3 regions of the Clostridium tanneri genome follow, and region 2 is predicted to be linked to each of the others. Evidence: riboswitches for the same ligand, from Rfam matches in the RefSeq annotation. Region 2 holds a riboswitch; each other region holds the start of a gene.
What was found. Region 2 has a riboswitch for lysine ahead of P8V03_RS04565 (APC family permease). Riboswitches for the same ligand answer to the same signal wherever they lie in the genome.
Positions count from the first base shown of each region.

Region 1 (11,027 bases), on a different contig from region 2:
AGTCAGCATAAAAATCCTTCAACCCCAATAACTTTTCTATCTCATCACCAGCAAGCTTTAGAGTATCCTCTAGACCTGTAATTAGATTTTTACTTAGTAACGGACTATTCATTTGTTCCCTTATCGCTTCATTTACAAGCCATATATAGCTAACAAGATTTCCACTGTCAACAGTGGAAATATATCTTGGATATAGTGGATTCTTGCTTCTGGTGTCATACCAATTATAAAAATGTCCTTTATACCTCTCTAGAGATTCCATACTAGTAACTACTCTATCAATTCTCTGCTTAAATTCTAGCACTCCAATATAACCCAGATCATATGCCACTGTATTAGAGGTTAATCCCATCCCCATGTTAGTTGGAGATGTTCTACTGGCGATTCCATTTGCAGGGTCTTCTTGATAGTTATCTGGTGCGAGCCAATTATCTTTTTCACTTACAAAGTCCTCAAAATATGCCCATGTCTTCCTACTTAGTCTTCTTAATGTATCTTTCTGTTCTTCTGTAAATTCCCTTTTATCTGCTTTTACATTCTTGCTTATGCTATAGGCCATCAACGGGCTAAGAAACCAAATGATAGAGGAAGGGAGCATTATCAAACCTGTTTCATAGGAACTCATAAAAGCTAAGTACGCTATGAATACACTTATCATACTTCCTGGCCACATGGAAACTATAAAATCTTTTAATTCTCTTCCTGTACTTTGTTCTACATCTTCTGCAGTCTGCCACTGCAGTAGATTTTTCTTGCTTATGTAAAGTCTATACAAAGTTCTAACTATAGCATCTAGCATTAGCCATGCCTGATAAGGCAGAAAAGAGAATATGAGAAAAAATTGTTCTAACAGATTCTTTCCATTGTTCACTTTTCCTGATAAACTTATTCCCTTAATTGGTGATACTACTGCTTCCGATACATCAAATAATATAGGACAGATAAGTGAAATAAAAGCTACTAATAGCCATTCATCTGGCCTAGAGAATATAGCCAAAGCAATTATAGTTAAAGTTATAATTGACGGAGCCAATAGACTTCTTCTTAGATTATCAAAGATCTTCCACTTAGATAGCCTATTCAGAGATGTCTTTTTAAACAGCCAAGGTATAAGTTGCCAATCTCCTCTAACCCATCTATGAAGTCTTTTAGAACTTGAATTATAATAAGCTGGGTAACCATCTATGAGTTCTATATCCGTAACCAAAGCAGCTCTAACATAAGATCCTTCTAGTAAATCGTGGCTTAATACTGCATTTTCGGGGATTTCATCTTTTAGTAACTGGTTAAAGACATCTACATCATATATACCCTTACCGGTGAAAATTCCTTCATCAAATAAGTCTTGGTATACGTCAGAAATAGCTGTTGTATATACATCTATTCCGGTTTCTCCTGAAAAAACTTTAGAAAATAAGGTCTTATTAGCGCTTAAGGTTCCTACACTTATCCTTGGCTGCATCAAACCGTGTCCTCTTAATACTTTTTTCCTTTCAGCATCTACATAAGGTCTGTTTAGAATATGAGCCATAGCTCCAATTAATCTTTTTGCACTATCTCTAGGTAACTTAGTATCTGCATCTAGAGTTATTATATATTTAACTTTCTGCAAATTACTTATATCACTACTTACTACGTTATAACTTGTGTTTTTATCTCCTCTAATTAAAGCACCAAACTCAATAAGCTTTCCCCGTTTTCTTTCCCAGCCAAGCCAAAGATTTTCTTTCTTATTAAATTGTCTATACCTATTAAAAAAATAAAAAATATTATTGTCATCTTTACAGTACTTTTTATTTAATTCCTCTATCAATTTTAAAGCGCTCTCAGTTATTACTGTATCATCCTCTTCATGCTCACGGTGACTATCCTTAAAATCTCCTAGAATACTGAAGTACATATTATTCTCTTTATTCGCTAAATAATAGACCTCTAAGTCTTTTACTAGTGCTTTAACCTTTGACTCATCATTAAGCAATGTTGGAATTACTACTATAGTGCTGAATTCTTCTGGAATTCCATTTTCAAATTCTATCTTAGGTATAAACCTAGGAGGAATTAATTTATTTATACTCCAATTTAATATAGAAATAACTATCTCACTACATGGCACTAAAGCTACTATTGCTATAACCACATATCTCCAGCTCTCCATATAGGTTTCTCTTAGTGAACTTAAATATGTCAATAAGACTGTTAATATTACTGTACCTAAAACTATACCTCTTATATAAAAGCTTACATTTGCTTTTATAAACAAACTCCTTATACTTTTAATTCCCTTTTCTTTATAATCAATTTTTCTCTTTAAGCACTCTACACCTTCATCAATAATGTAGTAGCCAACATGTTTTTCATAGTTTTCAGCATCCTTATTTTGAAAGGCTTCTTCTGCACATTCAATAGCCTTTTTCGCTATAAAAGATTCTGGAGCCTTTATATACTTAGCCAATCTTTCTAATCTATGTCTGTAGTGGTCTCTTGATTGAAAATCCATCTTCTCATAAAGTTGCAATGGATCCTTCCTCAGGATACTCTCTAAGTAACTTAGTCTTTCAAAGTTTTCACTCCAGTTTAACGCCCCTACCTCTCTTATGCCAGTTATTGAATTACCTAGTGAAATTTGATATACAGATTGCTTTTGATGCTCCAGGTTTATTACTCTTTCCGTGTTTAGCTCTAACTTATCCAGTTGGTGATCTATCCACTTGTATACTTCTGGACTTTCCACCCCATTATCTCTTAACCCCTTTAACAATTTTTCAACGAAAGGAGCAGAAAAGTCTACCTTTTCCTCTGAAAGCTTTCTTATTTCTTCTGAAATACCTCCATTACCTACAGGATTTATGATTCTTTCCAGAACAACCTCTGCCTTCTTTCTCTCTCTTTGCATCAATGTGATCCGTTCAGTTACCTTACTTATATTTTGAATTAAAGCTATTCTAAGCATTGTAGGAAAAGCCCACAATTCTCCACTAGTAAGTATAGTATTTTTTTGATATGCATTAATGAAAGTCTCTATTGCATCTTTATCCACCTTTCCATCTGTGTGAGATACTAACTCAATGGCTATATAGTAAATCCTAGGATATCCCCTCATAATTCCCCTACTTAACACAGGAAGGTTTCTATAATAAGCTTCTGGCATATTTCTCTTAATATCCTTATATTCCCTTTGTATTAAATAAAGGTTATCTAACAGCCATTCTGAAGCTTGAATTACATTATTTTTATTTCTAAACTCCTTATCTAGATAATCATGACTACTAAGTATTTTTCTATAGCTATCATCTAAGTTTTGAATTAACTTTCTTCTACAATTAGTTTTTCTTGTGACATCGGAATAATTAGATATCTCAAATGCGTGTTTTTTAAGTTCCTCTCTACTCGTGTTCACCACAGGAATATCATCCATTATGTTATGTTCTTTTGTTTCATCCTTGTTTGACAATATGTAAAAACTCACAATCAATATGATTATTCCTACAATAATAATATAAAGCATAAAAATCAATCCTTTCATGTAAAAGACTTTGTGCTTTGCTTATTATTCCCTAAAATATACAAAGTATAAATTAACTTTATAACTGAGTAATTTTTGCTACACATATAATTAAAAAATGCCTAGTAGTTTATTACTACTAAGCATTTTTTAATTATATAGATAATTCATTCTGAATAATTTCTTCATAACTTTGACGTCTGCAAATTAGCTTTGTGCTGCCTTCCTTCACTAACACCACTGCTGGCTTTGGTATTTTATTATAATTACTTGACATAGAATAGCCATATGCACCTGTACTTAATACCGCTAAGACATCTCCACTTTTAACTTTAGAAATTTCTACATTATTTAATAATATGTCTCCTGACTCACAACACTTTCCTGATATTGTAACAGTTTCCTTCAAAGTGCTTTCTATATTATTTGCTATAACACATTCATACTGTGCGTTATACAATGCAGGTCTTATATTATCTGTCATTCCCCCATCTACAGCTACATACTTTCTAACATCTGGAATGTCCTTGATAGAACCTATTGTATAAAGAGTCGTACCAGCATTACCTACAATAGATCTTCCTGGTTCTATAACTAGACTAGGAAGCTGGATATCTAGTTTATTTGCTACTTCTTCTGCTTTGTTTAATATTACCTCACAAAACTCTTCAATGGTTTTAGGTGTATCTCCTGTAGTGTAGTATATTCCAAATCCACCACCTAAGTCTAATTCCTGGATATCACAGCCTGTTTCATCTTTTATATTCTTTACTATAGATAACATAATCTCTACCTCATCTTCATAAGGTTTAGTATCAAATATTTGTGAGCCTATATGACAATGCAATCCGACAAATTCAATATTAGAAAGGCCTATTGCTTTCCTTACTGCATCTATAGTTTTGTTATTTAATATTGTAAAACCAAACTTGGAGTCTATTTGTCCAGTTTTTATATATTCATGAGTATGAGCTTCAATTCCTGGAGTTATTCTAAGAAGAATCTGTTGAACCTTACTTTGTTCCTTTGCTATTGAATTTATCTTTTCAATCTCGTATAAGTTATCAACAACAAATTTCCCAACACCAAGTTCAATACCCATCTTTATTTCCTCTGAAGTTTTATTGTTTCCATGAAAATATACATTTTTCATAGGAAACCCGCTTTTCCATGCAGTATAAAGTTCACCGCCAGAAACCACATCAAGACATAATCCTTCATCATTAACTATTTGACACATTGCTAAAGTTAAAAAGGCTTTTCCAGCATAGGCAACTTTATTTTTTTTCTCATATCCTTTAAAAGCATTGTAATATCTTTTACACTGACTTCTAATTAATTCTTCATCGATAACATATAGAGGAGTACCAAACCTTTCTGCTAAATCTACTGTACTTACTCCACCAATATATAGTGTATTATTTTTTGTTTCCATAGTACCTGCTAATCTCATAGTGGCTTTCCTCCTAAATACTAATTATAAGTTAAACTCTCCAGCTATTGCATTTATTGCTCTTAATTTATCTTCTTGCTTTATAGTACAAGTGATTCTAATCTCTGAAGTAGTAATCATTTTTACCTCTATATTATTTTCTCTAAATAACTTAAACATTCTAGCTGTTACTCCAGAAGTAGTTTTCATTCCAATTCCTACTATGGAAAACTTAGTTATATCCTCATCTATAGCTATTGCTTCCTTGCATGAATAGTGCTCTCGAACTATCTCTAAGCATTCATTTAAATCAGCCTTTGGTATTGTAAATGATAGATTAACTCTGTTATCTATTGGTGCCGTTTGACTTATCATGTCAATATTAATCCTCTTACTTGCAACACTTTCAAATAAACTTGAAATCATATTAATATCGTTATTTATATCCCTTATTGTTATTGCAACATCCTCATCACTTGTAGCTAATCCTGTTACTGGCTTACTTTCCATGTTCATGTTACTTACCCCCTTAATAATTGTACCTTTGATATCACTGTTACTTAATCCTACATAAATTGGAATGTTATATTTTTGTCCAAGCTCCACTGATCTAGAATGCATTACTTGAGCTCCAAGACTTGAAAGTTCTAGCATCTCCTCATAATCTATTTCATTTAGTTTCTTTGCTGCATTATATTTTCTTGGATCTACACCATATATGCCATCTACGTCTGTGTAAATCTCACATACCCCGGCTAACTTAACAGCAATTGCCACTGCAGTAGTATCTGAACCGCCTCTACCAAGGGTAGTAATATCTCCTTCCTGGTTAATACCTTGAAAACCAGCTACTATAACAATTTTTCCTTCTGATAAACTTCTTTTTATGTTGTCACCATCTATATCATCTATTAAAGATTTTCCATATTGACCACTTGTTTTAATCCCTATTTGATAAGCTGTATAGCTAACAGCACCATATCCTAATTCTTTAATTGCCATAGCTAATAACGCTGAAGACATCATCTCTCCTGTAGAGAGAAGAGCATCCAACTCTCTTTTGTCAGGATTTTTTGAAATCTGACCAGCAAGTTCTATAAGATCATCTGTGGTATCACCCATAGCAGAAACTACAACAACTACATCATCTCCTGCTTCTCTTCTTTTTACCACAGTATTAGCAACTTTTTTAATCTTGTCTATAGTTCCTACAGAACTTCCACCATATTTTTGTACTACAACTGCCATAACACCACTCCCTCAAATTTACTTACTTTCTAGAAACTTACTATAAGGAATAAAAATAAGTGCAGCAAAGGAACACCTCTGCCGCACATCAAAAACTTTTAAATGCAACTCCGTGTACCTTTGTAGCTCTCCACCTTCATAAATGAATGTGACAGCCTTGCACATATTATATGCAAAGCCAGAAAATAGTTTCGCCAAACTATTTTCTTCGGCTATAATTCCTTTCTTTATTTTTCATCGTCTGCAGACTCAAAATAAATACTCTTAATCACAGCACCTCTACCCTAGGTAAGTACTTCTATTAAATTGTACTTAGTTTATCATAAATAATTATACATTTCAACTACTTTTTATACCTTTTTCTTTATTCACAAATCATTGAATTTTAAAAATATACAGAGCTCTGCATATTATAATTCATAAAATTTTCTAAATGAATCTTCAGCATAGCAGTAGTCTTTTACTCCACCTAATTCTCTTATGGAGTGCATTGATAATATTGGAACTCCAATATCTACAGAAGATATGTTTATATGTCTTGAGGATATAGGTCCTATAGTAGAGCCTCCTCGCTCATCGGAACGATTTACAAAAATTTGCACTGGCACTCCTGCTTCACCACATATGCTTCTATAAACAGCACTAGATACACTATCTGAAGTATAGCTTTGATTTGCACTTACCTTGATAATAGGACCTTTATTAATAATAGGTCTGTTTACAGGGTCGGACTTTTCTCCATAGTTAGGATGTAGCGCGTGGCCTAAATCACTGGAAATTATAAATGACTTTGACAGAGACCTAAAGAATTCTTCTCTATCCTTACCAAGGCTAATACTTATCCTCTCTAATGTATTTGATAAAAGCGGAGAATCTGCTCCCTGTTTTGTAGTGCTTCCTACTTCCTCATTATCGAAACAAACTGCTACATTTGTAGCATTTCCTGCTTTTCCTTCTGTTAATGCCTTTATTCCTGCATAAGCCATAGATAGATCATCCAATCTTCCACTGGATATAAATTCATTATTGAGGCCAATAATTTTTCCCTTTTCAAATTCATACAGGAATAAATCAAAATCTAGTATATCATCTTCCTTTACTTCTAACTCTTCAGCTATAGTTTTTATTAGATACCTTCCTTTTTCAAATTCCTCATTGACTAGTGAGAGTAGAGGAAGTATATCCTTTTGCTTATTCAATTCTACACCTGAATTTATATTTCTATTCATATGTATTGCTAAGTTAGGTATAACTAAAATAGGTCTTTTTATATTTAATAGTCTTATTTCAGGACAGAATGGATTAGCGCTTTTTAAAGCAACTCTACCTGCTAAAGACAGTGGTCTGTCTAGCCATGTATTAATGATAGGTCCCCCATAAACTTCTGTATTTATCTTTATGTAAGAGCCTTCCACCTCCATATCAGGATTTGGTTTAACTCTAAAACTTGGAGAATCTGTGTGTGCTCCTATTATTCTAAAGCCCTCTTTGGATAGTTCCCCTTTTCCTACTACAAAAGCTACAATTGCTGATTCATTTTTTACTAAAAAGTATCCTTTTCCCTTTTCCAATTTCCAACTATCTTCTTCCTTAAGTTCAGTGAAATCTGAATTTAGGAGTATTGTTCTTATGGACTCTACTGCATGAAAAGCTGTAGGACTTTCGTAAATGAAGTCTATAAGCCCCTGTGCCCTTTCTAATTGGTCATTCATCTTTATTCCTCCACTATTTTAATAATTTATATTACTTTGCACTACGACCAGATAATTATACCAAAATTTATGTTCTTTATAAATATTTATCCAACTTAATATATTTTCAAATACACATAATCAAAATAACAGCACTTCGCATATTATATAATGATTGTAATTAAGTAGGAGTGTGTAATTATGAAAGGTAATATTCGAAACTTTTTTCCAGGTGGTAATACTTCTCTCGGCTTTTATTCTTTTTATGACTACATTATAAGTCAAGATACAGCAACGAGGAAGATTTGCATTAAAGGTGGTCCTGGAACTGGAAAATCATCTCTTATGAAAAAGATAGGAACATTTTTTAATGATAAAGGTTATGATGTTGAGTATCACCACTGCTCTTCTGATAACAATTCACTAGACGGTGTAGTTATTAAGGGACTTGATGTAGCTATATTAGATGGTACATCCCCTCACGTAGTAGATCCTCAAAATCCAGGTGCAGTAGATGAAATTCTTAATATGGGTCAACACTGGAATGAGGATGGCTTTAAGAAATATAGAGAAGACATTATTAAAACAAATAAACAAATCAAAGGTCGCTTTCAACGAGCTTACAAATTCATAGGAGCATCAAAACTAATACATGATGATTGGAGTAACTATAACAAAACTGCATTAGATAGGTCTAAATTAGCTGTTTTACAGGAAGACTTAAAGAATAAAATTCTATCAAACTACGAAATTGCTTCTATAGGAGCTGAACGCCACCTTTTTGCTACAGCCTTTACCCCTAATGGTATTGTAACCTTTATTGACTCTCTTTATGAAAGCTCAGAAAAGGTATATGTCTTAAATGGAGGACCTGGTACTGGTAAAACACAGATTTTAAAGTTCATATTAGAGGAGGCAATTAAGAGAGGATTTTTTGTGGAAGTATATCATGACCCACTTATTCCAGAAAGAATTGAGCACATTATCATACCTAATTTAAAAACTGCTCTTGTTACGTCTAATGAAATAAATCAAAAAAAATTCATTGGAACTCAGATATTTATGGATAACTTACTTGACTATGCTCTTGTGGATAAAGACGAAGTTCAAAAGGATAAAGATATCTTCTACAAATTATTAAATGAGGGATTAACTGTTATCGCTTCAGCTAAAAAACTTCATGATGATCTTGAAAAATACTATATAGAAAACATGAACTTTGAGGAAATTGACGAAGCCTATGATAAACTAGTAAATAGACTTTTAAAATATGAAAAAGAGCATGAAATTAATAAAACTATATAAACACATAAGTAAACTCTCGCAAAATGCGAGAGTTTACTTAAGAACCCTAAACTTATAAAGCCTCAATTTGTCTCCTAAATCCCTTTGATGTTGAAACTGCTCTACCTATAGCTTTTATTTTGCCTGTTATACAGTTTCTACAATGTGATGGAGTATCTCCTGTACATATCTTTCCAGGATAAAGAGCATATAGCTTTCTGTACTCTCCCTCGGTAACATTTGGCATAACTACATTTGCCCCACTTTGAAGAGCTATCATCCTGCCATTTTTATTTAAAGTTTCCATAGCGGTAGTTGCCGGAATATTTATATCTGGCATTAAAAGTCTAGTTATAGCCATAACCTTTAAACTAGTTATAAAATCTCCACCCTTAGCGTCCTTTAATGGAGTGTCCTCATTGGGAATAAATGGTCCTATCCCAATCATATCAGCTTCTATTTCTTTAAAAAATATTATGTCATCTGCTAAAGATTCTACAGTTTGTCCAGGAAGTCCAACTAAGCACCCTGAACCAACTTCGTAACCTAACTTTCTCAGTTCCTTAAGACATCTTATTCTTTCCTCATGACTCATGCCTGGGTCCATGTCTTCATATAGTTTTTTATCTGTAGTTTCTATTCTTATTAAATACCTATCTGCTCCAGCCTCTTTATATGCCTTATAATCCTCAAAACTTTTTTCGCCTATACTTAGCGTAAGTGCAATATCAAGTTTCTTAATTTCTTGAATTATATATGTCATCTTATCTAAAGTATAATATTCATCTTCGCCAGACTGCATTACTACAGTTTTATATCCATAATCTACAGCCTTTCTAGCTAGTTCTATTATTTCATCTGGTTCCAATCTATATCTTTTTACATTGCTATTTGAGGCTCTTAATCCGCAGTATAAACAGTTTCTTTTACATATGTTGGAAAATTCTATTAATCCTCTTAAATGAACCTCATCTCCTACATACTCAGTTCTAATTCTATCCGCTGCTCTAAAAAGCTCTTCGTTATAAGTATCATCTTGTAAAAGCTGCACTATTTCACATTTGTTTAAATTATGAGTTTCTTCTGCTTTTTTTATTAACTCTAAGTTTCTATCCATAAGTATCTCACGATTCCTTTCTTACAAAATAATCACGACCATATATTTATTTTACACCAAGTTTTAACAACTAACTATACAAATATTTTAAGCAATAGAATCTAAAAAATTACTTGTGCCGTATTTTTTTAGATTCTATAAACAAATAAAAAAGCTTTCATAAGTGAAAGCTTTTTTATTTAATCGAGGAAGTTTTATATACATATAATTCATGTAATGCTCGTGTAGTCATAACATATTTTAATTTATTTTCTTTATTATCCAGGTTTTCATCAGTATCTACCAGTAAAACACAGTCAAACTCTAAGCCTTTCGCAAAGTAGCTAGGAAGTATTACCTCTCCACTAGAGTATATAATATCCTCCCTATTTATAACTTTTATATGAGTTTTACTTTTTATTAGATTACCTAAAATTTCTGTCTCTTTTAAGTCTTTACAAACAACAGCTATACTTTCATAACCCTTCTCTTTTAATTTTATAATATTATCTATTAATTTGTCTACAAGATTATTTACGTCATTTACCTGTTTTTCCACCACTTCTTCACCATTTCTAACTAAAGGAATGGTTTTATCGCCTTTTAAATACTTATTTGCATAATCAATTATTTCTTTTGTAGAGCGATAGCTTCTAGAAAGCTTAAATTTATGGATATCCAAGTCTGACAAAATATTTTCTAAGTCTGTCATAGGAACTAATCCTTTGATAGGGGTTATTCTTTGATTACTATCTCCAACTACTGTTAAAGACT
Region 1 covers NZ_JARUJP010000002.1:70,623-81,649, forward strand. The annotation lists gene P8V03_RS02630 (glycoside hydrolase family 94 protein) at 1-3,505, opposite strand, end outside; gene lysA (diaminopimelate decarboxylase) at 3,657-4,955, opposite strand; gene P8V03_RS02640 (aspartate kinase) at 4,980-6,182, opposite strand; lysine riboswitch at 6,298-6,472, opposite strand; gene P8V03_RS02645 (M18 family aminopeptidase) at 6,593-7,894, opposite strand; gene P8V03_RS02650 (PRK06851 family protein) at 8,075-9,178, shown strand; gene hydE ([FeFe] hydrogenase H-cluster radical SAM maturase HydE) at 9,231-10,274, opposite strand; gene P8V03_RS02660 (HelD family protein) at 10,450-11,027, opposite strand, start outside.
Region 1: it holds a riboswitch for lysine, as region 2 does, so the genes downstream of both, P8V03_RS02640 (aspartate kinase) here and P8V03_RS04565 (APC family permease) in region 2, are expected to answer to the same signal.

Region 2 (11,027 bases):
TTTTCTTTTTTCTCCTGTTGAGGAGCTTGTCCTGAATTGCTAGTTTCCTTTGAACAACCTACTGTAAATAATGCTGAAAATACAAGCATTAATGATATAAGTAGGGTTCCTATTCTTCTTTTCATTTTGACACCCCCTGGTTTTTTAGTAGTTATGTTACATTAGTGTTAAGTAATAACTATAATTATAATTATATACCAAAATAATCTTTAAATCTATTGAAAAATGTATATTTATGTAAAATTACATTTTTACAGCGGTTATGTATTAGTGTTTACTGAGCAGCATAGAAACTGTAGGTAGCCCCCAATATTACTGCTAAATCAACTGTGCTTAATTAAAGGGTGTATATGCTTTTCTATTATAAAGGTGGTATACTAAATTAGACAGATTACATTCTCAGAGGTGGTTTAATTTTGATAAACTTGATTCAAAAATTAATAAATAATCTTGGCTACATAATTCTACTGGCCTTTATAGTATCACGGTCAGGAAGCTTTCGAAATATAATTCAAAGGGATAAACTGAAGAACATAGATAGAGTTACTTTGTCCATTATATTTGGCAGCTTTGGTATTCTTGGAACCTATACTGGAATGGATTTACACGGTGCTATAGTTAATAGCAGAATAATTGGTATAATGGCTGGAGGGATTTTATGTGGTCCCTTTGTTGGTATTGGCTCCGGCTTAATTTCTGGTATACATAGACTTTTTATAGACAGGGCGGGAATAACTGCGGTACCCTGCTCTATAAATGCAGTTTTATCCGGACTAATAGCTGCTTATATTTACAAAAAATGTAGAAAGCAAAATAGATGGATTTATGGGATATTTGGGGGAATAGTTGCAGAAACTCTGGAGATGATTTTGATTTTACTTATAACAAGGCCCTTTTCTTCTGCTCTTATGATAGTTGAGAAAATTTATATTCCTATGGCCTTTATTAATGCAATTGGGGTATCTATTTTAATTTCCTTAATTCAAAATCTTTTTGATGAAAAGGAAGAAATCGAAGCTATGCAGGCAAAAATTACTTTAGAGATAGCTAATAAAACTTTGCCTTATTTTAGGGAGATAAATGAGGAATCCTTAGGAAAGATTTGTAATATTATAAAGGATTATGTAGGCGCTGATGCAGTAGCAATTACTAATAAGGAATATATATTATCTCATGTTGGTCTTGGTTCAGATCATCATAAAAAAGGAGGAAAAATCTTAACAGAGGCTACAAAGACGGTTATGAAGTCTGGAGAGATTTTATGGCTAAACAGCTCTGAAGAAATAAACTGTACTTCTGATACCTGCCCTTTTAACTCTGCAATCATAGTGCCTATAAAGGATGAAGATGAAATTACAGGTACTTTAAAAATCTATTACAGAAAAAAAGATGCTATATCCTTCAAGATTAAAAATTTAGCAGAAGGACTTTCTAATATAATATCTAATCAGTTAGAAATCAGCAAAATAAATAAACTAAAGGAAATGGCAAGTAGGGCAGAGTTAAAGGCTCTTCAAGCTCAAATTAATCCCCACTTTTTATTTAATGCTTTAAATACCATTGTATCCTTTATACGAATTAGTCCAGATAGAGCAAGACAATTAATAATAGATTTATCTACTTATTTAAGACATAGTTTAGAAAACATAGAGAGTTTTGTAACCCTTAAGGATGAAATTAAACAGGTTAAAGCTTATATAGAAATTGAAAAGGCTAGGTTTGGTAATAGGCTTAACTTTATATATGATATTGATGACAGTATAAACACAAAGGTTCCTAACCTTATAATCCAGCCTATAGTAGAAAATGCTATAAAACATGGAATATTAGAAGGCAGCGGAAGTGGTACTGTAAAGCTTATGGTAGAGACCTTTGATGAAAACAGAGTAAAAATAACTGTTGAAGATGATGGTGTGGGCATAGCTGAAGAGGTTATTCAGAAGGTATATGAGGGAGATATTAAAAAAAATAAAATTGGACTTTCAAATGTACATAACAGGTTAAAACATATTTATGGAAAAGGTATAGATATTAAAAGATTACAGAAGGGTACTAGAATGAGCTTTTTCGTATACTCTTTAAAGGAGTGATAAAGTGAACTATATAATTGTAAATTTAAATAGGGTACCGGAAATAATTTCTTGGTTTAAATTGCTGTAGCTAATATATAGTGAAGCTGTGCTTATTAGAACCTTAAGTGAAATAGAAAAATACTGAGACAGTAAAAGGGGCCCTATGGGGTGAACACTAGAAAAAAAGTATTTCACCTATAGAGTCTCTTTTACATTACAATGAATGCCTCAGTACTTTTTTATCCTTTGCAGGTTATTAGAAGGGGCGTCTATCTTTTAAAGACAACCTTTCCACCTAATATAGTCATTTGTATTTGAATATCTTTGATTTTATCTTCAGAAACCTGAAAAATGTCCTCAGATAAAACTACCATGTCTGCTAGTTTACCTTCTGTAATAGAGCCTTTAATGTTTTCTTCAAAGGAGGCATAGGCACTTCCAAGGGTGTAGTTATAAAGGGCTTCTTCAACGGTAAGCCTTTGCTCCGGCATCCAGCCTTCCTCTGGGTAACCTTTAAGATCCTTTCTAGTTACTGCACAGTAAATTGAAGGCATAACATCTAGTGGCTCTACAGGGCAGTCAGTGCCAAGTGCAATATGAATTCCTTTTTGCAGCATTGTTTTAAAGGCATAGGAGTTTTCCATTCTGTTCTTTCCAATTCTATCTTCTACCATATGCAAGTCATAATGGATAAAGATTGGCTGAATATGAGCTAGTACATCTAGTTCCTTAAACTTGTTAAGTAAAGTCTCATCAGTTATTTGACAGTGAACTATGCTGTGGCGGTGATTCTTTCTAGGAATAACCTGTAAGGCTTTTTCTATTGCTTCAAAGGTCATATACATTGGTTTATCTCCGATACAGTGAACTGCAACCTGCATGCCTTGTCTGTGAGCTATTCCTATAAGTTCATCCAATTCCTTTTGAGTATAAACTAATATACCAGAGGTAGAAGGGTCATCAGAGTAGGGTGCGCATAAGGCTGCAGTTCTAGCACCTAAAGAGCCGTCAACTAATATTTTAAGAGGTCCTATTTTAAAGAACTCATCACCCTGTCCTGTCATATAGCCTTCCCTTAAAAAGTTTGTTACTTTATCCATAGTTTTTAGAAGGTATTGTTCATATATTCTTAAGGTTAGGTTGTTTTCATCTTTTAATTCCTTATAGGCCTTTATAACCATATCGTAATCTACACCTGGAATGTGGCCAAAGTCATCAGATTGAATAGAGGTTAGGCCTTGGCTGTTAGCATAGGCTGCTGCTTCCTTTATCATCTCTTTTACTTCTTGTAAAGTCGGGCTTGGAATTTTGTTGTTTATAAGAGCAAGAGCCTTTTCTCTAAAAATACCTAAAGGCTCACCCTTTTCATCTACATCAAACTGTCCTCCCTCAATTTGAGGAGTGCCCTTTGTAATACCAGCAAGTTCAAGGGCTTTGCTGTTAACCACTGCTATATGAATGCAGGCTCTAGTTAAAACTATTGGATGCTCCGTAGATATTTTATCCAAATCATATCTTGTAGGAAATCTCTTTTCACTTTGAAAGTAATCGTGGTTCCAGCCCTTTCCTAAGACCCACTTACCTTTCTCTATAGCTTTTTCCTCTATAAAAGTCTTTGTTTTTTGCAGTATATCATCTATAGAGGTACAGTTATTTAGCTCTACCATTTTTAAGCTATTTGCAAAGTTTAGAAGGTGCATATGGCTGTCGTTAAAGCCTGGAACCATTACTTTTCCACCTAAATCTATAACCTCAGTGTTTTCAGTTTTAAGGGATAAAACCTCATTGTTTTTTCCGATTTTAATTATTTTTCCATTTTTAACAGCAACAGCCTCTACAATTTCTTTAGAGCTGTCCATGGTGTGAATTTTTCCATTTGTTATTATTAAGTCCATATTTTAAGACCTCCAGTTTAGAAGTTTTTTATAGTTTAATATCCTTACTAGTCATATAGTATATATTTATCCCTGCAACTAAAGCTGTAATCTTTAATTGCAGGATGGTATAATTTTATGCTTCTATTTTTTTCTTATTAGACTCATTATTCATTCTATTTTTAAACACATAGTACACAGGTACGCCTACTATAGGAACTATAAGTCCTATTAGTGAAGAGCGAGGGTCTGTAATTAAAGTATTTACTAAAATAAATAGAGAAACTAATATTACTAGAATTGGCAATATTGGATATCCCCATACCTTATAAGGTCTTTCCATATCAGGATATTTTTTTCTTAGTACAAATACAGAGCATATAGTAAGAATATAGAATATCCACTGTGAAAATACAACCATTGTTGTTAGCTGCTGGAAAGAACCAGTGAAAATCAATAATATAGATACTACAGCAGAAGCAATTAATGCTGGTACTGGAGTTTTATATTCTGGGTGAATTTTTTCAAACCATTTAAAGAAAATACCGTCCTTTGCCATAGCGTAGTACAAACGTGGAAAAGCAAGTACACAGCCATTACAAGAACCAAATATAGAGAGAAAAGCTCCAATTGTAACTAAAATTCCGCCGGCAGAACCTATAAGTTTCACTGCGGCAGCGGCACCAGGGTTTGCATTTGAAGCTATAACACCAACTGGTAAAACCTTTAAAAGAGCATAGTTAAATAGCATATAAACTGCTGTAACACCAGTTATAGCAATAATCATTGCAAGTGGGAGGTTTTTTCTAGGGTTTTTAATTTCTTCTGCCACTGTATTAAGGTTTGTCCACCCTTCATAAGCCCAAAGGGATGCTATTAAGGCTACAGCAAAGGTTCCTGCAATTCCTGTCCCTGCACCAGGTGATACTGTCATAGGATTATGTTCACCACCAAGAGCAAAGCCTAAAGCAATAATTATTAGTATAGGGATTAGTTTTCCAATCATGAATACATTTTGAATTAAGCTTCCAAATTTGATTCCCAGGCAGTTTATAACTGTTAAAATAATTATAACTGCTACTGCAAAAAGTTTTATAGCCATAGGAGATAGGGGATACAGATTGCTAAAATAGGTTCCAAGACCTACCGCAAGAGCTGCAATAGAGCCGGAAGCACCAATCCAAAAGAAGGTCCAGCCTTGCAGAAAACCAACTAAAGGACCGAAAGCCTCTCTTAAGTAAACGTAGGCTCCTCCAGACCTTGGCATAGCTGCTCCAAGTTCAGCATAGCAAAGTCCTGCAAGTAAACTAACTACTCCTCCTGCCAGCCAAACCAGCATAGCGAAACCGGGAGCATTGTTTGAACGCTGAAGTACAAAGGAGCCTATAAAAAATATTCCAGATCCTATCATAATTCCAGCGATTATGGACACAGCACTGAAAAGTCCCATTTCTCTTTTAAGTTCCGTATCTATTTTTGTAAGTTCTGATATTTTATTATTATTACCCATTATAACATTCCTTTCATACTAAATTTAACTAAAAAGTCATTTTTTCTATAAAAATGGAAACAAAAAAACACCTAACAGGTTGTTAAGTGTGTCTTTTATACATATAAGTATGCATACCTACACCTCCCCCTTAAACCTAGAATGAGATAGCGCTCCATTAGAATAATGGTCAGTTATTCTAATGACAGTCCTGCACCTCTTTGATGCAGACCCAACCTTAAGCTTTAGGTTCTTAAGATTTCGGCGATGGCTCCTTTCTGTATACTTCTCCGGTTTCCAGCCTCCATATACTTACTTTTAGACATCGCGCCTCTACCTCACCTCTTTAGGAGATGAGGCATTATTCATTTTTTTTAATATTAATACAATATGGTTAAAGTTGTCAAGAGCAAATGAAGGAAAATTTCAATTTTTCTTATCATTGTTTCGGTTTTATAGCTATAGTATAATTTAGCTATAAATACAAGAAAGTCCTGTAATCACTTAATTTTTAGGGGAGTGAAGATTAAAATGGGTAACTTTGAAAAAATGACTTCGCGGGAATTGGAAAAAAAGCTTTTAGAACTGAAGGAATACTTAGAGGATGTAGAGGAGGAAAGAATGCATGTGCTAGGACAAACTGGAATACATGTTCCTGGTGCTGCGGTAAGAAAATATGAAGCAGAGATAGAGGAAATAAAAAATAATATTAGGCAAGTAGAGCATTTATTAGGAAAGAAATAAGAGAGAGTAAGGTTTATAGCAAAAGACAGAGGTGACAAGATGAACAAAACCATTGGAATACTAGCACATGTAGATGCAGGTAAAACTACCTTTTCAGAACAGCTGCTTTATCATACAAAAAGTATTAGACAGAGGGGGAGGGTTGATCATAAAAATGCCTTTCTGGATAGCCACCATATAGAGAAGGAAAGAGGAATTACTGTATTTTCAGGGCAGGCAGTAATGACTTACAATGACTCAAATTATTATTTAATAGATACTCCTGGACACGTAGACTTTTCTTCTGAAATGGAAAGAGCCATACAGGTAATGGATTATGCCGTAATAATAATCAGTGCTGTAGAAGGGGTAGAAGGCCATACAGAAACGGTATGGCAACTTCTTAGAGAGCACAATATACCAACCTTTTTCTTTATAAATAAAATAGATAGAGCAGGTGCAGACCTAGAAAAGGTATTGGAAGAAATTCGTGTAAATTTAACGAAGGATATTTGTGATATAACAACTTCCTTTAATGAAGCTAGTATGAGTGAAGAACTAGTAGAATTTATTGCTGAAAGAGATGAAGAGCTTCTTGAAAGATATATGGAGGATAATTTCCACTTTGATCTATGGCTAAACTCCATGAGGACTATGATTAAGGAGAATAAGCTTTTTCCATGCTGCAATGGTTCTGCTCTTCAAGATATAGGCATTGTAAGTTTTCTAGAGAAATTAGATAAATTGACCCTTACAAAGTATTATAAAGAAGGCGATTTTTCAGGAAGAGTGTATAAAATTGGTCATGATGTAAATGGTACGAGGGTGACCTATATAAAGGCTTTAAGTGGAAGGTTGAAGGTAAGAGAGGAACTGTGCTATGGTGATGCAGAAGAAAAAATTTGTGAGAAAATAACTGGTATTAGAGTTTATAATGGAAATAAATTTAACGCTGTGGATGAGGTATATGCTGGAGAAATTTTTGCAGTAACAGGATTATCTAATGCTTCCGCTGGTGATGGCCTAGGAATATTAAGGGAAAAAGCAGTTTATGAAATGGTGCCTACTTTAAAATCTAAAGTGATATTTGATCCTTCTCTAAATATAAAGGAAATTTTACGGTGTTTTAGAATATTGGAAGCAGAAGACCCTTCTTTAAATGTAACCTGGGAAGAAAGTCTTCAAGAGCTCCAAATTAGTGTTATGGGAATTATTCAGCTGCAGATACTAGAGGAGCTGATTAGAGAAAGATTCAATTTAAATGTATCCTTTGGAAGGCCAGAAATTCTTTATAAGGAAACTATAGAATCAGTGGTAAAGGGCTGTGGTCATTTTGAACCCTTAGGTCATTATGCTGAGGTTCATCTTAAATTAGAGCCTGGCGAGAGGAACAGTGGAATAATCTTTGAGAATCTCTGTCACCCAGACCATTTAACAACTGGTAACCAAAATTTAATTGGTCATCACATTTTTGAAAGGGAACATCATGGACTGCTTACTGGTTCGCCGCTAACAGATGTAAAGATTACCTTATTAACAGGAAGAGCTCACAATAAACATACCTCTGGTGGTGATTTTAGAGAAGCTGCTTACAGGGCTCTAAGACAGGGATTGGAAAAAGCAAAAAATGTTTTGTTAGAACCTTATTACAGCTTCAAGATTAAGGTTTCTCTAGACCACATGGGAAGAGTTTTATCTGACCTAGAAAAGGCTAATGGAAACTTTCAGCCCCCTAAGATCATAGGGGATAAGGCTATTTTAACAGGTAAGGTACCAGTAGCCACCTTTATGAATTATAGTACTGAGTTAGCTTCCTTTACAGGTGGAAAGGGCACTTTAAGTTTAGTTTTTGGCGGTTACAGTCACTGCCATAATAAAGAAGAGATTATTGAAAAGATTAACTATAACAAAAATGCAGATCCTGAATATACATCCTCTTCAATTTTCTGTTCTAAAGGGCAAGCTTATGTTGTGAATTGGGATAGGGCAGAGGAGGAGATGCATTGCTTATATTAACAATTGAAGAAGATATTATTTGTTTTGTAGGGATTAAAGAAAGAGGTTATACCACTTTTAAAAAAGGGTATAACCTCCTTTTTTAAGCACCTTCGCTTAAAAATCTATATTGGGATGTATAAAGATTGTAATATAGTCCCTTTAACGCTACCAGTTCGTCATGAGTTCCTGTTTCAACTATTCTACCATCGTCAACCACCATAATTTTATCACAGTCCCTAATAGTGGAAAGCCTATGAGCTATAACGAAGGAGGTCCTTCCTTGAAGCAGCTTTTCAATACCTTTTTGAACAAGCTTTTCCGTTTGTGTATCAATATTGGAAGTAGCTTCATCTAGAATCAATATCCTCGGATTTGCTAGCAGTGCTCTTGCAAAAGAAATAAGCTGTCTCTGTCCAACAGACAATCTGGAGCCTCTTTCGTTAACCTCTGTATCATAGCCCTTTTCTAGACTCATTATGAAGTCATGAGCATTAACGGCTTTGGCGGCAGCAATAACCTCTTCCTCTGTGGCATCAAGCTTACCGTATCTTATATTTTCCTTAATAGTTGTGGAGAATAGGAAGGTGTCCTGAAGCATAATACCCATTTGGCTTCTTAAAGACTCTAGTTCTACATTTTTAACATTTTTTCCATCTATTAAAACCTCTCCGCCTTGTGTGTCATAGAAGCGGCTCACTAGATTTACAATGGTAGTTTTTCCAGAACCAGTTTCTCCAACTAACGCTACTGTTTCACCAGGGTTAACCTTAAAACTTACACTATCCAAAACTGCAGTACCATCCTCGTAGCCAAAGGTAACATTTTTAAATTCTACTTGCCCCTTAATTTTAGCCATTTTTGAGGCAGTAGTTACATCAATAATGTCTGGGTTTACATCCATTATTTCAAATATTCTTTCCGCTGCAGCAAAGTTCATTATTAAGGTATTATAGAAATTACTTATCTCTAAAATTGGTCTCCAGAACATACCTATATACATTGTAAAGGCTATAATGGTACCCATAGTTATACTATTGCTGGTAAATAGTTTGGCGCTGGTCCAGTAAAGTATTACCATACCTAATCCCCAGGATAAATCCACTAGAGGCCAGAATAAGTCATTAAGTTTTACAGCACTTATGAAGGAATTCATCATATCCTTAACTAAGCCTAAGAAGGTTTTTGAAGTTTTTTCTTCATTAGAAAAACCTTGAACTACCTTAATACCTGAGAAGTCCTCGTGGGTATAGGCGTTGAAGGTAGAACGCTTTCTTCTAAAGTCCTGCCATCTTCTTCTGGAGACTATCTGTATAGCAAAGAGGCTTATGCCAAGAACAGGAAGTAGTACCATGGAAGCTAGGGCTAGCTTCACATTTAAATAAAACATCATAGCTCCAGTGCAGATAATAGTTAACAGCTGAGGAATAAAGTTGGTGACACTGTTGTTAAACAAATCTTTAAGAGCGTTAACATCACCTATAACCCTAGCTAGTATTTTACCTACTGGTCTGTTGTCAAAGAATGCAAAGGACAACTTTTGAATATGACTGTAAAGATCCTGTCGTATTTTTAAAAGTATATTGTTAGTAACGGAAGCCATTTTCATAGTGCTGAAATAGGAAGCAGTCATTGATATGAGATTCAATAACAGCATAAATGCACCTATTAATAACAAACCCTTTAAATCATGATTTTTAATATTCTTGTCTATAGCTACTTTAAGGAGGTAAGGGTTTATAAGGTTGACTACCATTACAAATATTAAAAGCAGCGACACAGTAAAGACTTTTAGTTTATAGTCTTTTAAATAAGAAGAAAGTCTTTTGCCTACTTCTATATTAGATAATTTTTTTAATTCTTCATCCTGTTTAACAGTATTTATAGCCATTATCCCACCTCCTTAGCAGAAGCTAAAGTATCAAAATCTTTAAATTGTTCACAGTATATTTCGTAATATTTGCCCTTTTTCAAAAGAAGTTCTTCATGAGTTCCACTTTCTACAATTTGTCCATCTTCCACATAAAATATCTGGTCTGCATTTTTAACTGCTGAAATTCTATGTGCTATTATAAAGGTTGTAGCCTTTTTATGTCTTTCATTTAAATTCTTTAAAAGCTGGTATTCTGTTTCCATATCCAGTGCAGAGGTAGAATCATCAAGAATTAAAATGCTGGAATCTTTTATAAGTGCTCTGGCAATAGAAAGTCTTTGTTTTTGACCACCGGAAAGACCGATACCCCTTTCGCCAATTACTGTGTGGTATTTATCCTCTAGTTCCTGGATAAATTCATCAGCGCAAGCTAATCTACAGCTCTCGCTTATTTCCTCTAAAGAAGCATCTGCCTTGCCAAAACGGATGTTTTCTTCAATACTGTCGGAGAACAGAAAAGTATCTTGAGGAACTACAGCCATTTTGCTTCTTAAGTCTTTAAGAGATATGTCTTTAACGTTGTAGCCATCTATCAGGATTTCACCTTCTGCTGCATCATAGTATCGTCCAATAAGGTTAATAATTGAAGACTTACCGGAGCCTGTAGTTCCCATTATGGCAACAGTGCTGCCTGCCTCAATCTTCATGGTTACATTTTTTAACACATAATCTTCCTTGTATTTAAAGAAAACATTTTTAAATTCTATAGTTCCTTTCATATGAGGAAGCCTTATAGGATCTTCACTATCCCTAATTTGAGGTTGCACATTCATGATATTCAGTATCTTCTTAGCAGAGGCATTAGACTGTGCTATTAAATTAGTAAGCCATCCAAGCATTCTCATAGGCCAAATCAACATCCATATATAGCCGCTGAAGGCTACTAAGGTGCCTATAGACATAGAGTTGTCCATTACAAATACTCCTCCTAGTACTACTAA
Region 2 covers NZ_JARUJP010000004.1:7,260-18,286, reverse strand. The annotation lists gene P8V03_RS04580 (ABC transporter substrate-binding protein) at 1-125, opposite strand, end outside; gene P8V03_RS04575 (sensor histidine kinase) at 417-2,090, shown strand; gene P8V03_RS04570 (amidohydrolase) at 2,342-3,967, opposite strand; gene P8V03_RS04565 (APC family permease) at 4,083-5,456, opposite strand; lysine riboswitch at 5,596-5,779, opposite strand; gene P8V03_RS04560 (hypothetical protein) at 5,967-6,179, shown strand; gene P8V03_RS04555 (translation factor GTPase family protein) at 6,219-8,174, shown strand; gene P8V03_RS04550 (ABC transporter ATP-binding protein) at 8,257-10,044, opposite strand; gene P8V03_RS04545 (ABC transporter ATP-binding protein) at 10,044-11,027, opposite strand, start outside.

Region 3 (11,027 bases), on a different contig from region 2:
TGTAGCTAGAAACCTGGAAAGATTAAAATTAGTTGCTGATCAGTTATACAAAAGCTTTCATACAAAGGTTAAAATTATAGGAAAAGATTTATCTATAATAGGCTCTGCAGAAGAGATATATGATGAACTAATAGATAACAGTATTGAGATTGATGTGCTAGTGAATAACGCCGGAGCTGGAAGCTGTGGTTTATTTCATGAGACAGATTATCAAAAAGATGTTGAAATAATACATTTAAACATTACATCTCTTACTATTTTAACTAAACTAATATCAAGAAGCATGATTGAAAGAAGAAAAGGAAAAATACTCAATATAGCATCTACAGGAGCATACCAGCCGGGGCCGTATATTGCAGTATATTATGCAACAAAGGCTTATGTTCTATCCTTTTCGGAGGCTATTACAAACGAATTAAAAGATTTTGGAATTAAGGTATCTACTGTTTGTCCAGGTGCCACTAAAACGGAATTTTCTCATAGAGCCGGTAAAGCTGATATAAAAAGTGCTATGGATGCAAAGCAGGTTGCTAAAATTGCTTATGAGGGATTAAATAGGAATAAAAAACTCATCATTCCTGGAAATATTAATAAGATAGCAATAATTCTCTCTAAGTTACTTCCAGGAAAAATATCAGCAAGTATGGTTAGGGGAATACAACAAAGGCTTGTAGAGCAGATGAGGTCATAAAAGAGTTTTTAACAGAAGACAGTATTTTATAAAAAAAGGACTAAGCCTTTTGGGCTAGAGTCCTAAATTCGTCAATCTATTTATTCGAAATATTAGATGATAATATTTATCGCCTTCTTCGCAGGTACAACCATAATCTATCAAAACATTTTTTTCGTTTAGGCTGCCCCAGGAAGTTGGAGACACGATATCTTCATATAACAGCAAAAATCTCTTAGCTAAATTATTAATGTCCTCAAAAGAAGATTCTTCTGGCCTAATTGTTTTTAGGTTTAAGTATTTAGCTTTAATTTTGCTTGTCAACGGTTCAGCCTTTTTCATTACTATCATTCTTGGTGTAAAGAATAAAATCGGACATAAATACTTTTTTTGGTTTAAATCTGCATGAGTATAAACGAAATGCTCAACTTGATTTTGATAATGTCCTTCCCTGCCTTTTGCTAATTTTAAAACTAGTCCATTATTTAAATCATAGACTCTTCTGCTTATCCCTTCTCCAAGAAAACTAAATTTATTTTTAATTTCCTTTCTTTTTAAGGAATTTAGATAATTAAAGTATTCCATTTCCTCATTCAATTATAATCACTCCACAATTATAAACTTGGGGTATATTATCTTATATGCTTTTTTTGCTGTAGTGTTACAAAGTGAAATGTAATTGAAGAAACAAAGGGTTGGAGTTTATGTAAGACACAAAGACCATGTACTTAAAAAAGAGTGGTTAACCTACTAAATTTAGCAGGTTAACCACTCTTTTTCAAGGAACAACAACAGAAAAATTATTTAATTCCTTTAATTTTACCCTTAAGGGCTTTTATACGGCCATTTACATAGTTAACAAGTTCATTTTTATTGTCTTTTATTTCAAATGGAGCATTAGTTACAATAGTAATAATATCTAATTTATTAGCTTTTATTTCCTTGCCTACTTCATAAGCTAAACATATATTTTTCATCTTCCAATAGGTATTATTAAATTCATCTGCTTGCCTTTTATTATAATGACCTTTTTCGATACCAAATTGAAATAAATCTGCTGCTGCTTCTAATTCTTCTAAATCTGTAACTTGTAAAGTTTCATTAATAAGAGCTTGAAATGTCTTCATTTGTAGCACTCCTTTATTAGTGAGATAATAGTATTTTAAACTTATAATATGGCTCCTATACTGGAGTATGTTGGCCTAAATTCCATATATAAAGTATAATCTAATAATAATATAAAAGTAAATGCAAACATTAACTTTTATGGACAAACCAGATATAATATTAATACACTATGGACAAAATGTAAATACATTTGAAGTATAAATTTATTTTCAATTGTACAGTTACCTGTATTGAAAGGATTTTACAGTTTAATTTCAACGGTCGTCAAAACTACATTTGGCAAAAGCATTTAAAAGAACAATATTGTAATATGTGGATTTTTTTAGGTAAAAGGGTTATAATTGGTATTGAGTATAAATTAATTGGGGGAGATGTAAAGTGAAGAAAAAATTTATAATTGCAACTCTTTTTAGTGCTTTTCTATTGATTGCACCTAATGCTAAAGCAGCAAGCTATACCGATAATCAAACTGTAGATGCTAACAAGACGTGGACAATCAAGTTTACAGGCAGTGTTGGGTTTGATGATTCTACGAAACAAGACATCACTGTAACGGATAGCAAAGGTAATCCAGTGAGCGTGGGCATTCAGTTAGGACAAGATGGCAAAACTATAATAGTAACTGCTCCTCAAGGTGGTTATAAAGTGAGTGAAAGTTACAAATTGAACATTGGATATAATGCACATTCTATTAAGGGTAAGAAGTTAAAAAATAAATATATGATACACTTTAATATTAAAAGTGAACCAGAAATAAAAAGTATTGCTTACACTGATGGAGAGATTAGAATTAGGTTTGATAGACCAATGGATATTAAAACAGCCATAAATTCTAAATACTATCAAATAAACGATAAAGGCATAGATGGAGCTAAAATTGAACTTATAGAAGATAATACTGTGGTAAAAATAACAAATTTACCTAATGATATATTAGATGATACAACAAACATATTATTAATTACTAATAATGTTAAAGACACTTATGGAAATAAGATGAATGATTATACAAGACTATCCTTCGATAAAGAAAAAGATGAAACAAAACCGACTATATTAAGTGCTGCTATAATAGATAGTACTACACTTCGTGTTCAATTTAGTGAAGATGTTAGATATGCTTATGCTACTAATATAGATAACTATCAATTAAAAGATGCAGATGGTGTAGACATGATGAAGAAAACTGGAGTATACATAAAGGCATCATCAGACACAGATGAAAAGATAAAAAATGATACTGATATTTATGACATTAAACTGGATAAAACAGTGAAAACACCTACATCAACATATAAACTTGATAGTTCAAAATATACGTTAACTGTTAGAGATATAATCGACAAAGCAACTGAGCCAAATAAAATGGATGATCAGGTAATCTCTATAGATGGAAGTGATGATATACAATTAAGTGTAGAAGCATTCAAGAAATCAAACTCAGAAGCAGCTATATGCTTTGGAACAAAAATGGATTTATCTTCAATTACTGATAAGCGTAATTACTACTATATTAATGGAAACGGTGATACAGAAGATCTTCCAGACAATGTTGATATAACAGTAGGTTCTGACAATAAGTCTGTAGTTATAGACTTTAAGGATACCAATAAGACAGTAGATCCATCGGCGACTTCAGGAGATAATTTTGTAAAGAAAATTGGTATTAAGACTGTGAAAGATGTTTCAGGTAAGGAGTTCTATCCAGAATCATTAACAATAGCCTCAACTTGGACTACTGGGCCCAAATTAGAAGAAAATACATTTAAGTTATATAAAAATGGAGATGATGTTAAAGCAGAGTTTCAATTAGATAATGCTTTAGATACAATAAACTGCGCAGATTTTAAAGTTTCGGGAATAGTTGCAGATGATGCAGAGCTCTGTGATGGTAAAGTAACTCTTACATTCAGTGAAGGAAACAATGCAGATGCTGTACTAGCTCTTGGAAGTAATGCTATGCTTCAAATAAATCCATCTTCAACAGATCCATCAAAAGATGCAGCTGGACGTACAATAGAACCAAATACTCAAAAATTATACTATAATAGCATAGCACCAGAGACTGATAGAGATAACTACAGTGCAAAAGTTACTGTAGATGGTACTACTAATAAAGTAACGGATGCAAAAATATATATTACGCTTAAAACACCAGTTGATCCTGACATAATAGGAGCATATAAGGATGATTTTATATTTATAAACAGGGGCACTAAATTAGATGTTGAATATGTGAAATTAGATACAACTGGACATAAAACTACATTAGTATTCACAATAAAAGACCCCGAAACAAAAGTTGCAAGTGGAGATAGGATAGGTATAATTGCAAATATAGAATCAGACGATATCGATTTAAGAAGTCAGAAAGATGGAAATGGAAACTATGTTATATTTGTTCCAACATATGATGACTTAATAGTTAAAACAGTTAGAGTTACAGAAGTGCATACAAGTGACAGCATCACACAAAATTAGTCAATGTAAGTTTTACTGTGAATGAAAATGATATTTGTAAATTACCTAAAACCATAAAATATGGTTGGCTGAATAACAGAGGCACTATTACTAAACATTATAGAATGGTGCCTTTTTGTTTTGCAAAATTGGAGATGTCGAATGAGTGAAGCAGAAGCCATAGAAGACCATAAAAAAGTGATATAGAACAAAAGATACAACTGGTTAGTATAGAAAAATCACAGACATAAATAAAGCTAATGATTAATTACAACTCAAAGAAACACCGGAAAGAACCAATGTGTCATGTTAAATGTACGTTAAAATCTTTGAAAGTATTGAATTGGAAAACTTATTGTATTATAATTTCTAATGTTGTCTAAATTTGTAAGTATGGGGATGAAATTATGGAAGAACAAATTGAAACACTAAGAAAAGAATTAAACCAATTGGTAGAAGAAACTAGCTCTCTGTATTCAGAGGAAGTAGTTAAATTAAGCCAAAAGCTGGACAAGCTTATATATCTTATTTACTTAACAAAGGGAGCAGTATAATAGAAAATTATGTTTTTATAAAAAATAAGCTGGCTCTGAGTCATCAATATGAATTTAAGAGATTGTGGAAGAACGATAGGTACCAGATCACAAATAAGTGACATCTTGAAATAAAGTTGATAAAGTATACATTTTGGTATATAGTGGTTAACAAGAGATAGATTTCAAAAAAAGATGGAATTTTGTGAGTGTTTAGTATCTAAAATAGTTAACTTAATATTAATTCTAAAATTGAGGGTGTAATACCTTTAATTGTTATGGAATTAGTTACTATTTATAGATACAAGTCCAAGAAACTACTTTAGGGTTTAGTGCCCTTTTATTAAGTTTACAATTAAAGTTGTGGAGTATCCATGGCTTTTTTATTTTATAATTAATACTATGAAGATAAAGAAGAAAAGATATAGGAGAATACTTCAAGTGGTACTTTCTAAAGATTTATTTATAGTTTATACTTATATTTGACGTCAAAAGTTTGTCAAAAAACAAATATATCATTATAGAAGAGTAAAATTAGTGTATGTTTCTGTTATTTACAGCAATTTTTCAAATGTATAAATCATGAATTAAATTTAAAGTATAAATTTATTTTAAATAGGAGGATATTGGAAGATGGTAGACAGATTAAGTAGAGCGAAGGAAGTAGTAGAGCAAGCATTTAACAATGACAAAGCCGATGAGATGGGCAAGATGGCAAAGAGATTTAAAAATCTTTATTTTGAAGCTATAGAAAAAGGTGAGGAGTCGAAGGAATATCACTACGCTGAGTACATAAAAAAAGTTATAATATTATATTTTGAGAATATTCTTAATGGATATGGTGATGCAGAAGCTTTATATGAGGAATGTGAATATGAAGCTCAACTAGCGGAAATAAGCTGTAATATAATGTTTGAGTATCAATAGGGAAAAATGTAGACTATTGGAAGTTGAAAAACATAAAAAAGTTGTTTACTAATTATAAGTTCTCATGTATAATAATTAGTATAATAAGTGAATAACTGAGGTAGAGGCGCAGAGTTTAAGAGTAAAACTGTAGAGGTAAGCACGATGAAGCAGTTTGAAAGGGAACTTTGCCGAAGCATACAGCACATGCTTTACTGCTGTATAGCTGGGTTTGCATATAATATATGCAAGACTGTCACAAGGTAAATTGTGGTGAGCTATCATTCAATGTGGAATTAATAGGTGTTGCATAGAAATGCACATTTTTATACCCTGAGTGAATGCTCGGGGTATTTTTTATTGCTTATCTTAGTTAATTCACTTATCGGAAAAAATAAAACCGATAAGGGGGAAGAAAAATGCAAAATGTTGCAGAACAAAACAATATAGGTTCACAAGAACTTAAAAGAAGTTTAAAGGCAAGACATCTTAACATGATTGCCATGGGAGGAGCCATTGGAACAGGTATATTTTTAGCATTAGGTGCTACAATTAATCAGGCTGGTCCAGGGGGCGCTATGGTGGCGTATATTTGTATAGGAGCTATGGTTTACTTCTTAATGACTAGTTTAGGAGAAATGGCAACTTTCATGCCTGACTCAGGTTCTTTTGGAATTTATGCTTCAAGATTTGTTGATCCAGCTTTTGGATTTGCTATGGGATGGAATTATTGGTATAACTGGGCGATTACCGTTGCAGCAGAGATGGTGGCAGGTGCGCTGCTTATGAAGTACTGGTTACCTGGTGTGCCAGCTTTGGTCTGGAGTGTTTTATTCCTTGTATTAATAGTTGGACTTAATCTTTTATCTGCAAGAGCATATGGAGAGTCAGAATACTGGTTTGCTGGTATTAAAGTAATTACTGTTATTATATTTTTAATAGTTGGAGTCGCAACAATTCTTGGAATAGTTGGTGGTGAAGCAGTAGGATTTAAAAACTTTACTGTTGGAGAAGCACCATTTGTTGGAGGTGCTAAATCAATATTTATGGTATTCTTAATTGCAGGTTTTTCATTCCAAGGAACGGAACTTGTTGGTATAGCTGCTGGAGAAAGTGAAGATCCTGAGAAGAATATACCTAAAGCTATAAATACCATATTCTGGAGAATTTTAATATTTTATTTAGGAACAATTTTTGTTGTAGGAGCATTAATAACTTACACAGATGCGGGCGTTGATACAAGTCCTTTCACAATGGTATTCCAAAAGGCTGGTATCGCAGCAGCAGCATCACTAATGAATGCAGTTATCTTGACTTCAGTTTTATCTGCTGGAAATTCAGGAATGTACGCTTCAAGCAGAATGTTGTATGCAATGGCTAAGGATGGTAAAGCACCAGCATGGCTTGGAAAAGTTAACTCAAGAGGAGTTCCAATAAACTCATTGATATTAACTACAATTGTAGCATCCCTTTGCTTCTTAACAGGACTTTATGCTGAGACTACAGTTTATGTATGGCTTGTGGCAGCTTCAGGACTTGCTGGCTTTGTTGCATGGTTAGGTATAGCGTTATGTCACTATCGTTTCCGTAAGGCATATGTTGCTCAAGGCCGTGATTTAGGTAAATTAAAATATACAGCAAAACTATTCCCATTAGGCCCAATTATAGCATTAGTACTATGTACAGTGGTTATTTTGGGACAGGGTGTTAGCTACTTCCAAGCAGATAAGATAGATTGGAGTGGAGTAATTTCTTCCTATATAGGACTACCTCTATTCTTGGCTTTATGGCTAGGGTATAAGATGAAGCATAAGACAAAGGTAATAGACTTAATGGATGTAGATTTTGATATTAATAAGTAGTTTGAGAAAAAGTATTTTAACAAATTTATAATAAATAAAAATATCGGTGGAAGATAAATTCTCCACCGATATTTTTATTATCTTAATGTTTTAAATCTTCGTCTATCTTCTTTACATATTTGCTGTGCAATATGTCTGCCGTGCATACCGCCAGTAGGGAGACCACCTCCAGGTTGGACCCATTGACCTATCATATAAAAATCTTTAAGTCCTGGAAGAGTCTTTTTAAGAGTTTTATCTAGATTATCTATAGTAGGTATCCAACCTTCAAAGCTTCCCTTCCAGTTATTGGTGTGGTTTTTGTAGGTATAAGGAGTAGCTACATCATAAACTTCTACTTTGGACTTTACTTCTCCAAATAGTTTATCTATCCTATCAATTACTTCTTCTGCAATTCTTTCTTTTTCAGCCTTATATTTTTCCAAATCAGAGTTTCTTAGCTCAGTCCAATAATTATAGTCTGCTTCAATAAAAGTAGTTATAGAGGTCTTGCCTTTAGGTGCCATGGTAGGGTCAAAGTTATAAATCACCAGACCTAGACTACTAATGGTATTCTTATTATCAATGTATATAGGAGCACTAAAATTAAAATTATAAGTAACTGCATCAGGTATTCCCTTAAATAGTCTATCAACACCTAAAGATACCTGAAGAAGAGAAGGGAAAGTTTTAAAGCTTTTATAGTAACCTTCAATATCTTCATCTATAAACTTGTCATCAAGCATATTATAGAGGGTATAGTGGCCATCTGCTGCTGAAATTACAAGATCTGAATAAGCTTCCTTACCACTATTTAGCCTAACCCCCTTAGCAGAATTATTTGAAATAAGTATCTTTTCAACCTTTGAATTGTAATTTATTTTGCCGCCTAGGCTTAAATACCTGTTTTTAATAGATTTTATAAATTCTATTGACCCACCTATAGGGTAGCCAGCAGAATTAATATCGAAAAGCGCCAGGGTATAAACTAGAGCTAGAATTGGCATTTCTTCGTACATACCAAATAATTTACAGAAGTTTTTATTTAGAAGAGGACTTTTAAATTTTTTCTGGAATTCTCCTATGGACACTTTCATCCACTTATTTAGAAGTTTTACTAGTGGAAAATCCTTAAACAAAAATTTCATATTGTGGAATAAGGTAAATAAATTTTGAGGCTTTAGAACAGGTATATCAAATTTTTTGCAAAGGTTAATTGCATCTATAAATTCTTCTATTAGTTCTTTGTCCTCAGGAGCATTCTTCAACATTTCTTCCTGTAATTTGTCCACGTTGGTGTAAACTGAAAAACTTTTTCCTTTTTCTAGTTCGGTGTGAATAAAGATTTCATGGTTAACTATATTTTTCTCATCAATAGCATGAAGTTCTTCCCATATGGTATGAAGTTCATTTTTAGGACTTGAGCCGCAAAGCCAATGAATGCATCCGTCAAAGGTATATCCCTGCCGCCTCCAACCAGTACAAAGACCTCCAGGGGAGCCGTGAAGCTCAAAGATTTCTGTTTCATAACCGTTCATCTGAAGGTAGCAGCCTGCTGAAAGTCCAGCAATCCCAGCACCTATTATTATTACTTTTTTTCTACTCATCTTTCTCTCCAAAAATATTAATTTCCTTTTACTAGAGTATTAATCACATTACTATTTAGAACAATTTTCTCTTTTTATTATAATAAAAAGAGGTATCATAAATTTGGCAATAAAAGTTTAGAGATATGTTATGAGTTTGCTAAATTATGGAGGTTTAGTTATACCTTTAAATGTCATACAAGCGGTCTTAACTTTGCAAAAAAATGACGAAAGGGTATAATGTATGTGAAAATACGATTATTTTAGTTTTAATTTATCTATCTTTTAAAGAACTAAAATTAAAGGTATGTTTTCTAGAATATTATTCTAATTGCATTGGAGGAATACAAATGACATTAAGCAGCTTTCTAAAACTAGTTGAAATTCAAACAAAACTTGCAAGTGTAATTCCTTTTGTTCTGGGAACACTTTTTGCTTTATACCGTTATAATAGCTTTAAGTTTGAAAACTTTATAATAATGTTCATATCCCTTTTAACCTTTGATATGGCAACAACAGCTATTAATAATTATTTTGACTATAAAAAGGAAAAGGAACTTATCAGAGAGAATTGTAAAAGTGAAAATATTATCATAAATGCGAGGATACCGGAAAAAACAGCTAGCTTTGTAATATTCGCACTGCTTACTATTGCAGTAATATTTGGAGTTTTACTGACACTGAAAACAGATATAATACTTTTGATAATTGGAGTCATCTGTTTTATAGTAGGAATCCTATACACCTTTGGCCCTATTCCGATTTCACGAATGCCCTTAGGAGAAGTGTTTTCAGGGTTCTTTATGGGATTTATAATTCTATTTTTGTCAATTTATATTCATATATATGATTCAGCATTAGTTACTTTAATGTATACAAATAATATTTTAAGTCTAAGCCTTAATGTAGTAGAAATACTTTTTATATTTTTAGTTTCAATTCCTTTAGTAACTAGCATTGCAAACATAATGCTTGCCAACAATATTTGTGATGTGGAAGAGGATATAAAGATTAAAAGATTTACTCTGCCATACTACATTGGAAGAGAGAATGCATTAAAGCTATTTAAAATATTGTATTATGTTGGGTATGCAGATATTGTGATATTGGTGTTATTGAAAATAGCTCCGGTAGCTAGCCTACTGGTATTAACTACTTTAATTCCAGTAAATAAAAATATAAAGTTATTTATTAATAATCCTAGCAAAAAAGAGACCTTTGTTGTATCTGTTAAGAATTTCTTTATAATTAACTTTAGTCATATTATTGTAATGACGATTACATTATTATTTAAACTATATTAATTGAGGTGATGTCCATATGAAAATAATTCATACCGGTGATTGGCATATAGGAAAGATTGTAAGTGAATTTAGTATGATAGAGGAACAACAGTTTATTTTAGAGCAGCTTATAAAGGTTATTCAGGAGGAAAAGCCTAGTGCTTTGATTATAGCAGGAGACTTGTACGATAGAAGTATGCCGCCAGTGGAAGCTGTGAAACTTTTAGACAAAGTATTCAGCAGAATTCTACTGGAATTAAAAGTGCCTATATTAGCTATAGCAGGTAATCATGATAGTGCAGAAAGGTTATCCTTTGGAAGTAAAATTTTAACCAAAAATGGATTACATATCGCTGGAGTTGTTGATAGGGAAGTGAGAAAGGTGGTTATTGAGGATGAAGAAGGTCCTGTTAATTTCTACTTAGTTCCCTATGGAGATCCAAGAGAGATAAAGTACATTCTTCAGGAAGAAGAGATATCTACCCATGATAACTCCATGAAGAAGATTATAGAGAATGTTAAGAAAAGTATGAGTGAAAATGAGAGAAGTGTAATGATAGCTCATGGCTATGTTACTTTCATGAAAGACGAGGCTTTAGATAGCGAAAATGAAGATGTAC
Region 3 covers NZ_JARUJP010000025.1:7,549-18,575, reverse strand. The annotation lists gene P8V03_RS16075 (SDR family NAD(P)-dependent oxidoreductase) at 1-691, shown strand, start outside; gene P8V03_RS16070 (hypothetical protein) at 746-1,267, opposite strand; gene P8V03_RS16065 (hypothetical protein) at 1,471-1,797, opposite strand; gene P8V03_RS16060 (Ig-like domain-containing domain) at 2,177-4,279, shown strand; gene P8V03_RS16055 (aspartyl-phosphate phosphatase Spo0E family protein) at 4,666-4,812, shown strand; gene P8V03_RS16050 (hypothetical protein) at 5,425-5,718, shown strand; lysine riboswitch at 5,812-5,986, shown strand; gene P8V03_RS16045 (amino acid permease) at 6,117-7,559, shown strand; gene P8V03_RS16040 (phytoene desaturase family protein) at 7,637-9,145, opposite strand; gene menA (1,4-dihydroxy-2-naphthoate polyprenyltransferase) at 9,475-10,428, shown strand; gene P8V03_RS16030 (exonuclease SbcCD subunit D) at 10,445-11,027, shown strand, end outside.
Region 3: it holds a riboswitch for lysine, as region 2 does, so the genes downstream of both, P8V03_RS16045 (amino acid permease) here and P8V03_RS04565 (APC family permease) in region 2, are expected to answer to the same signal.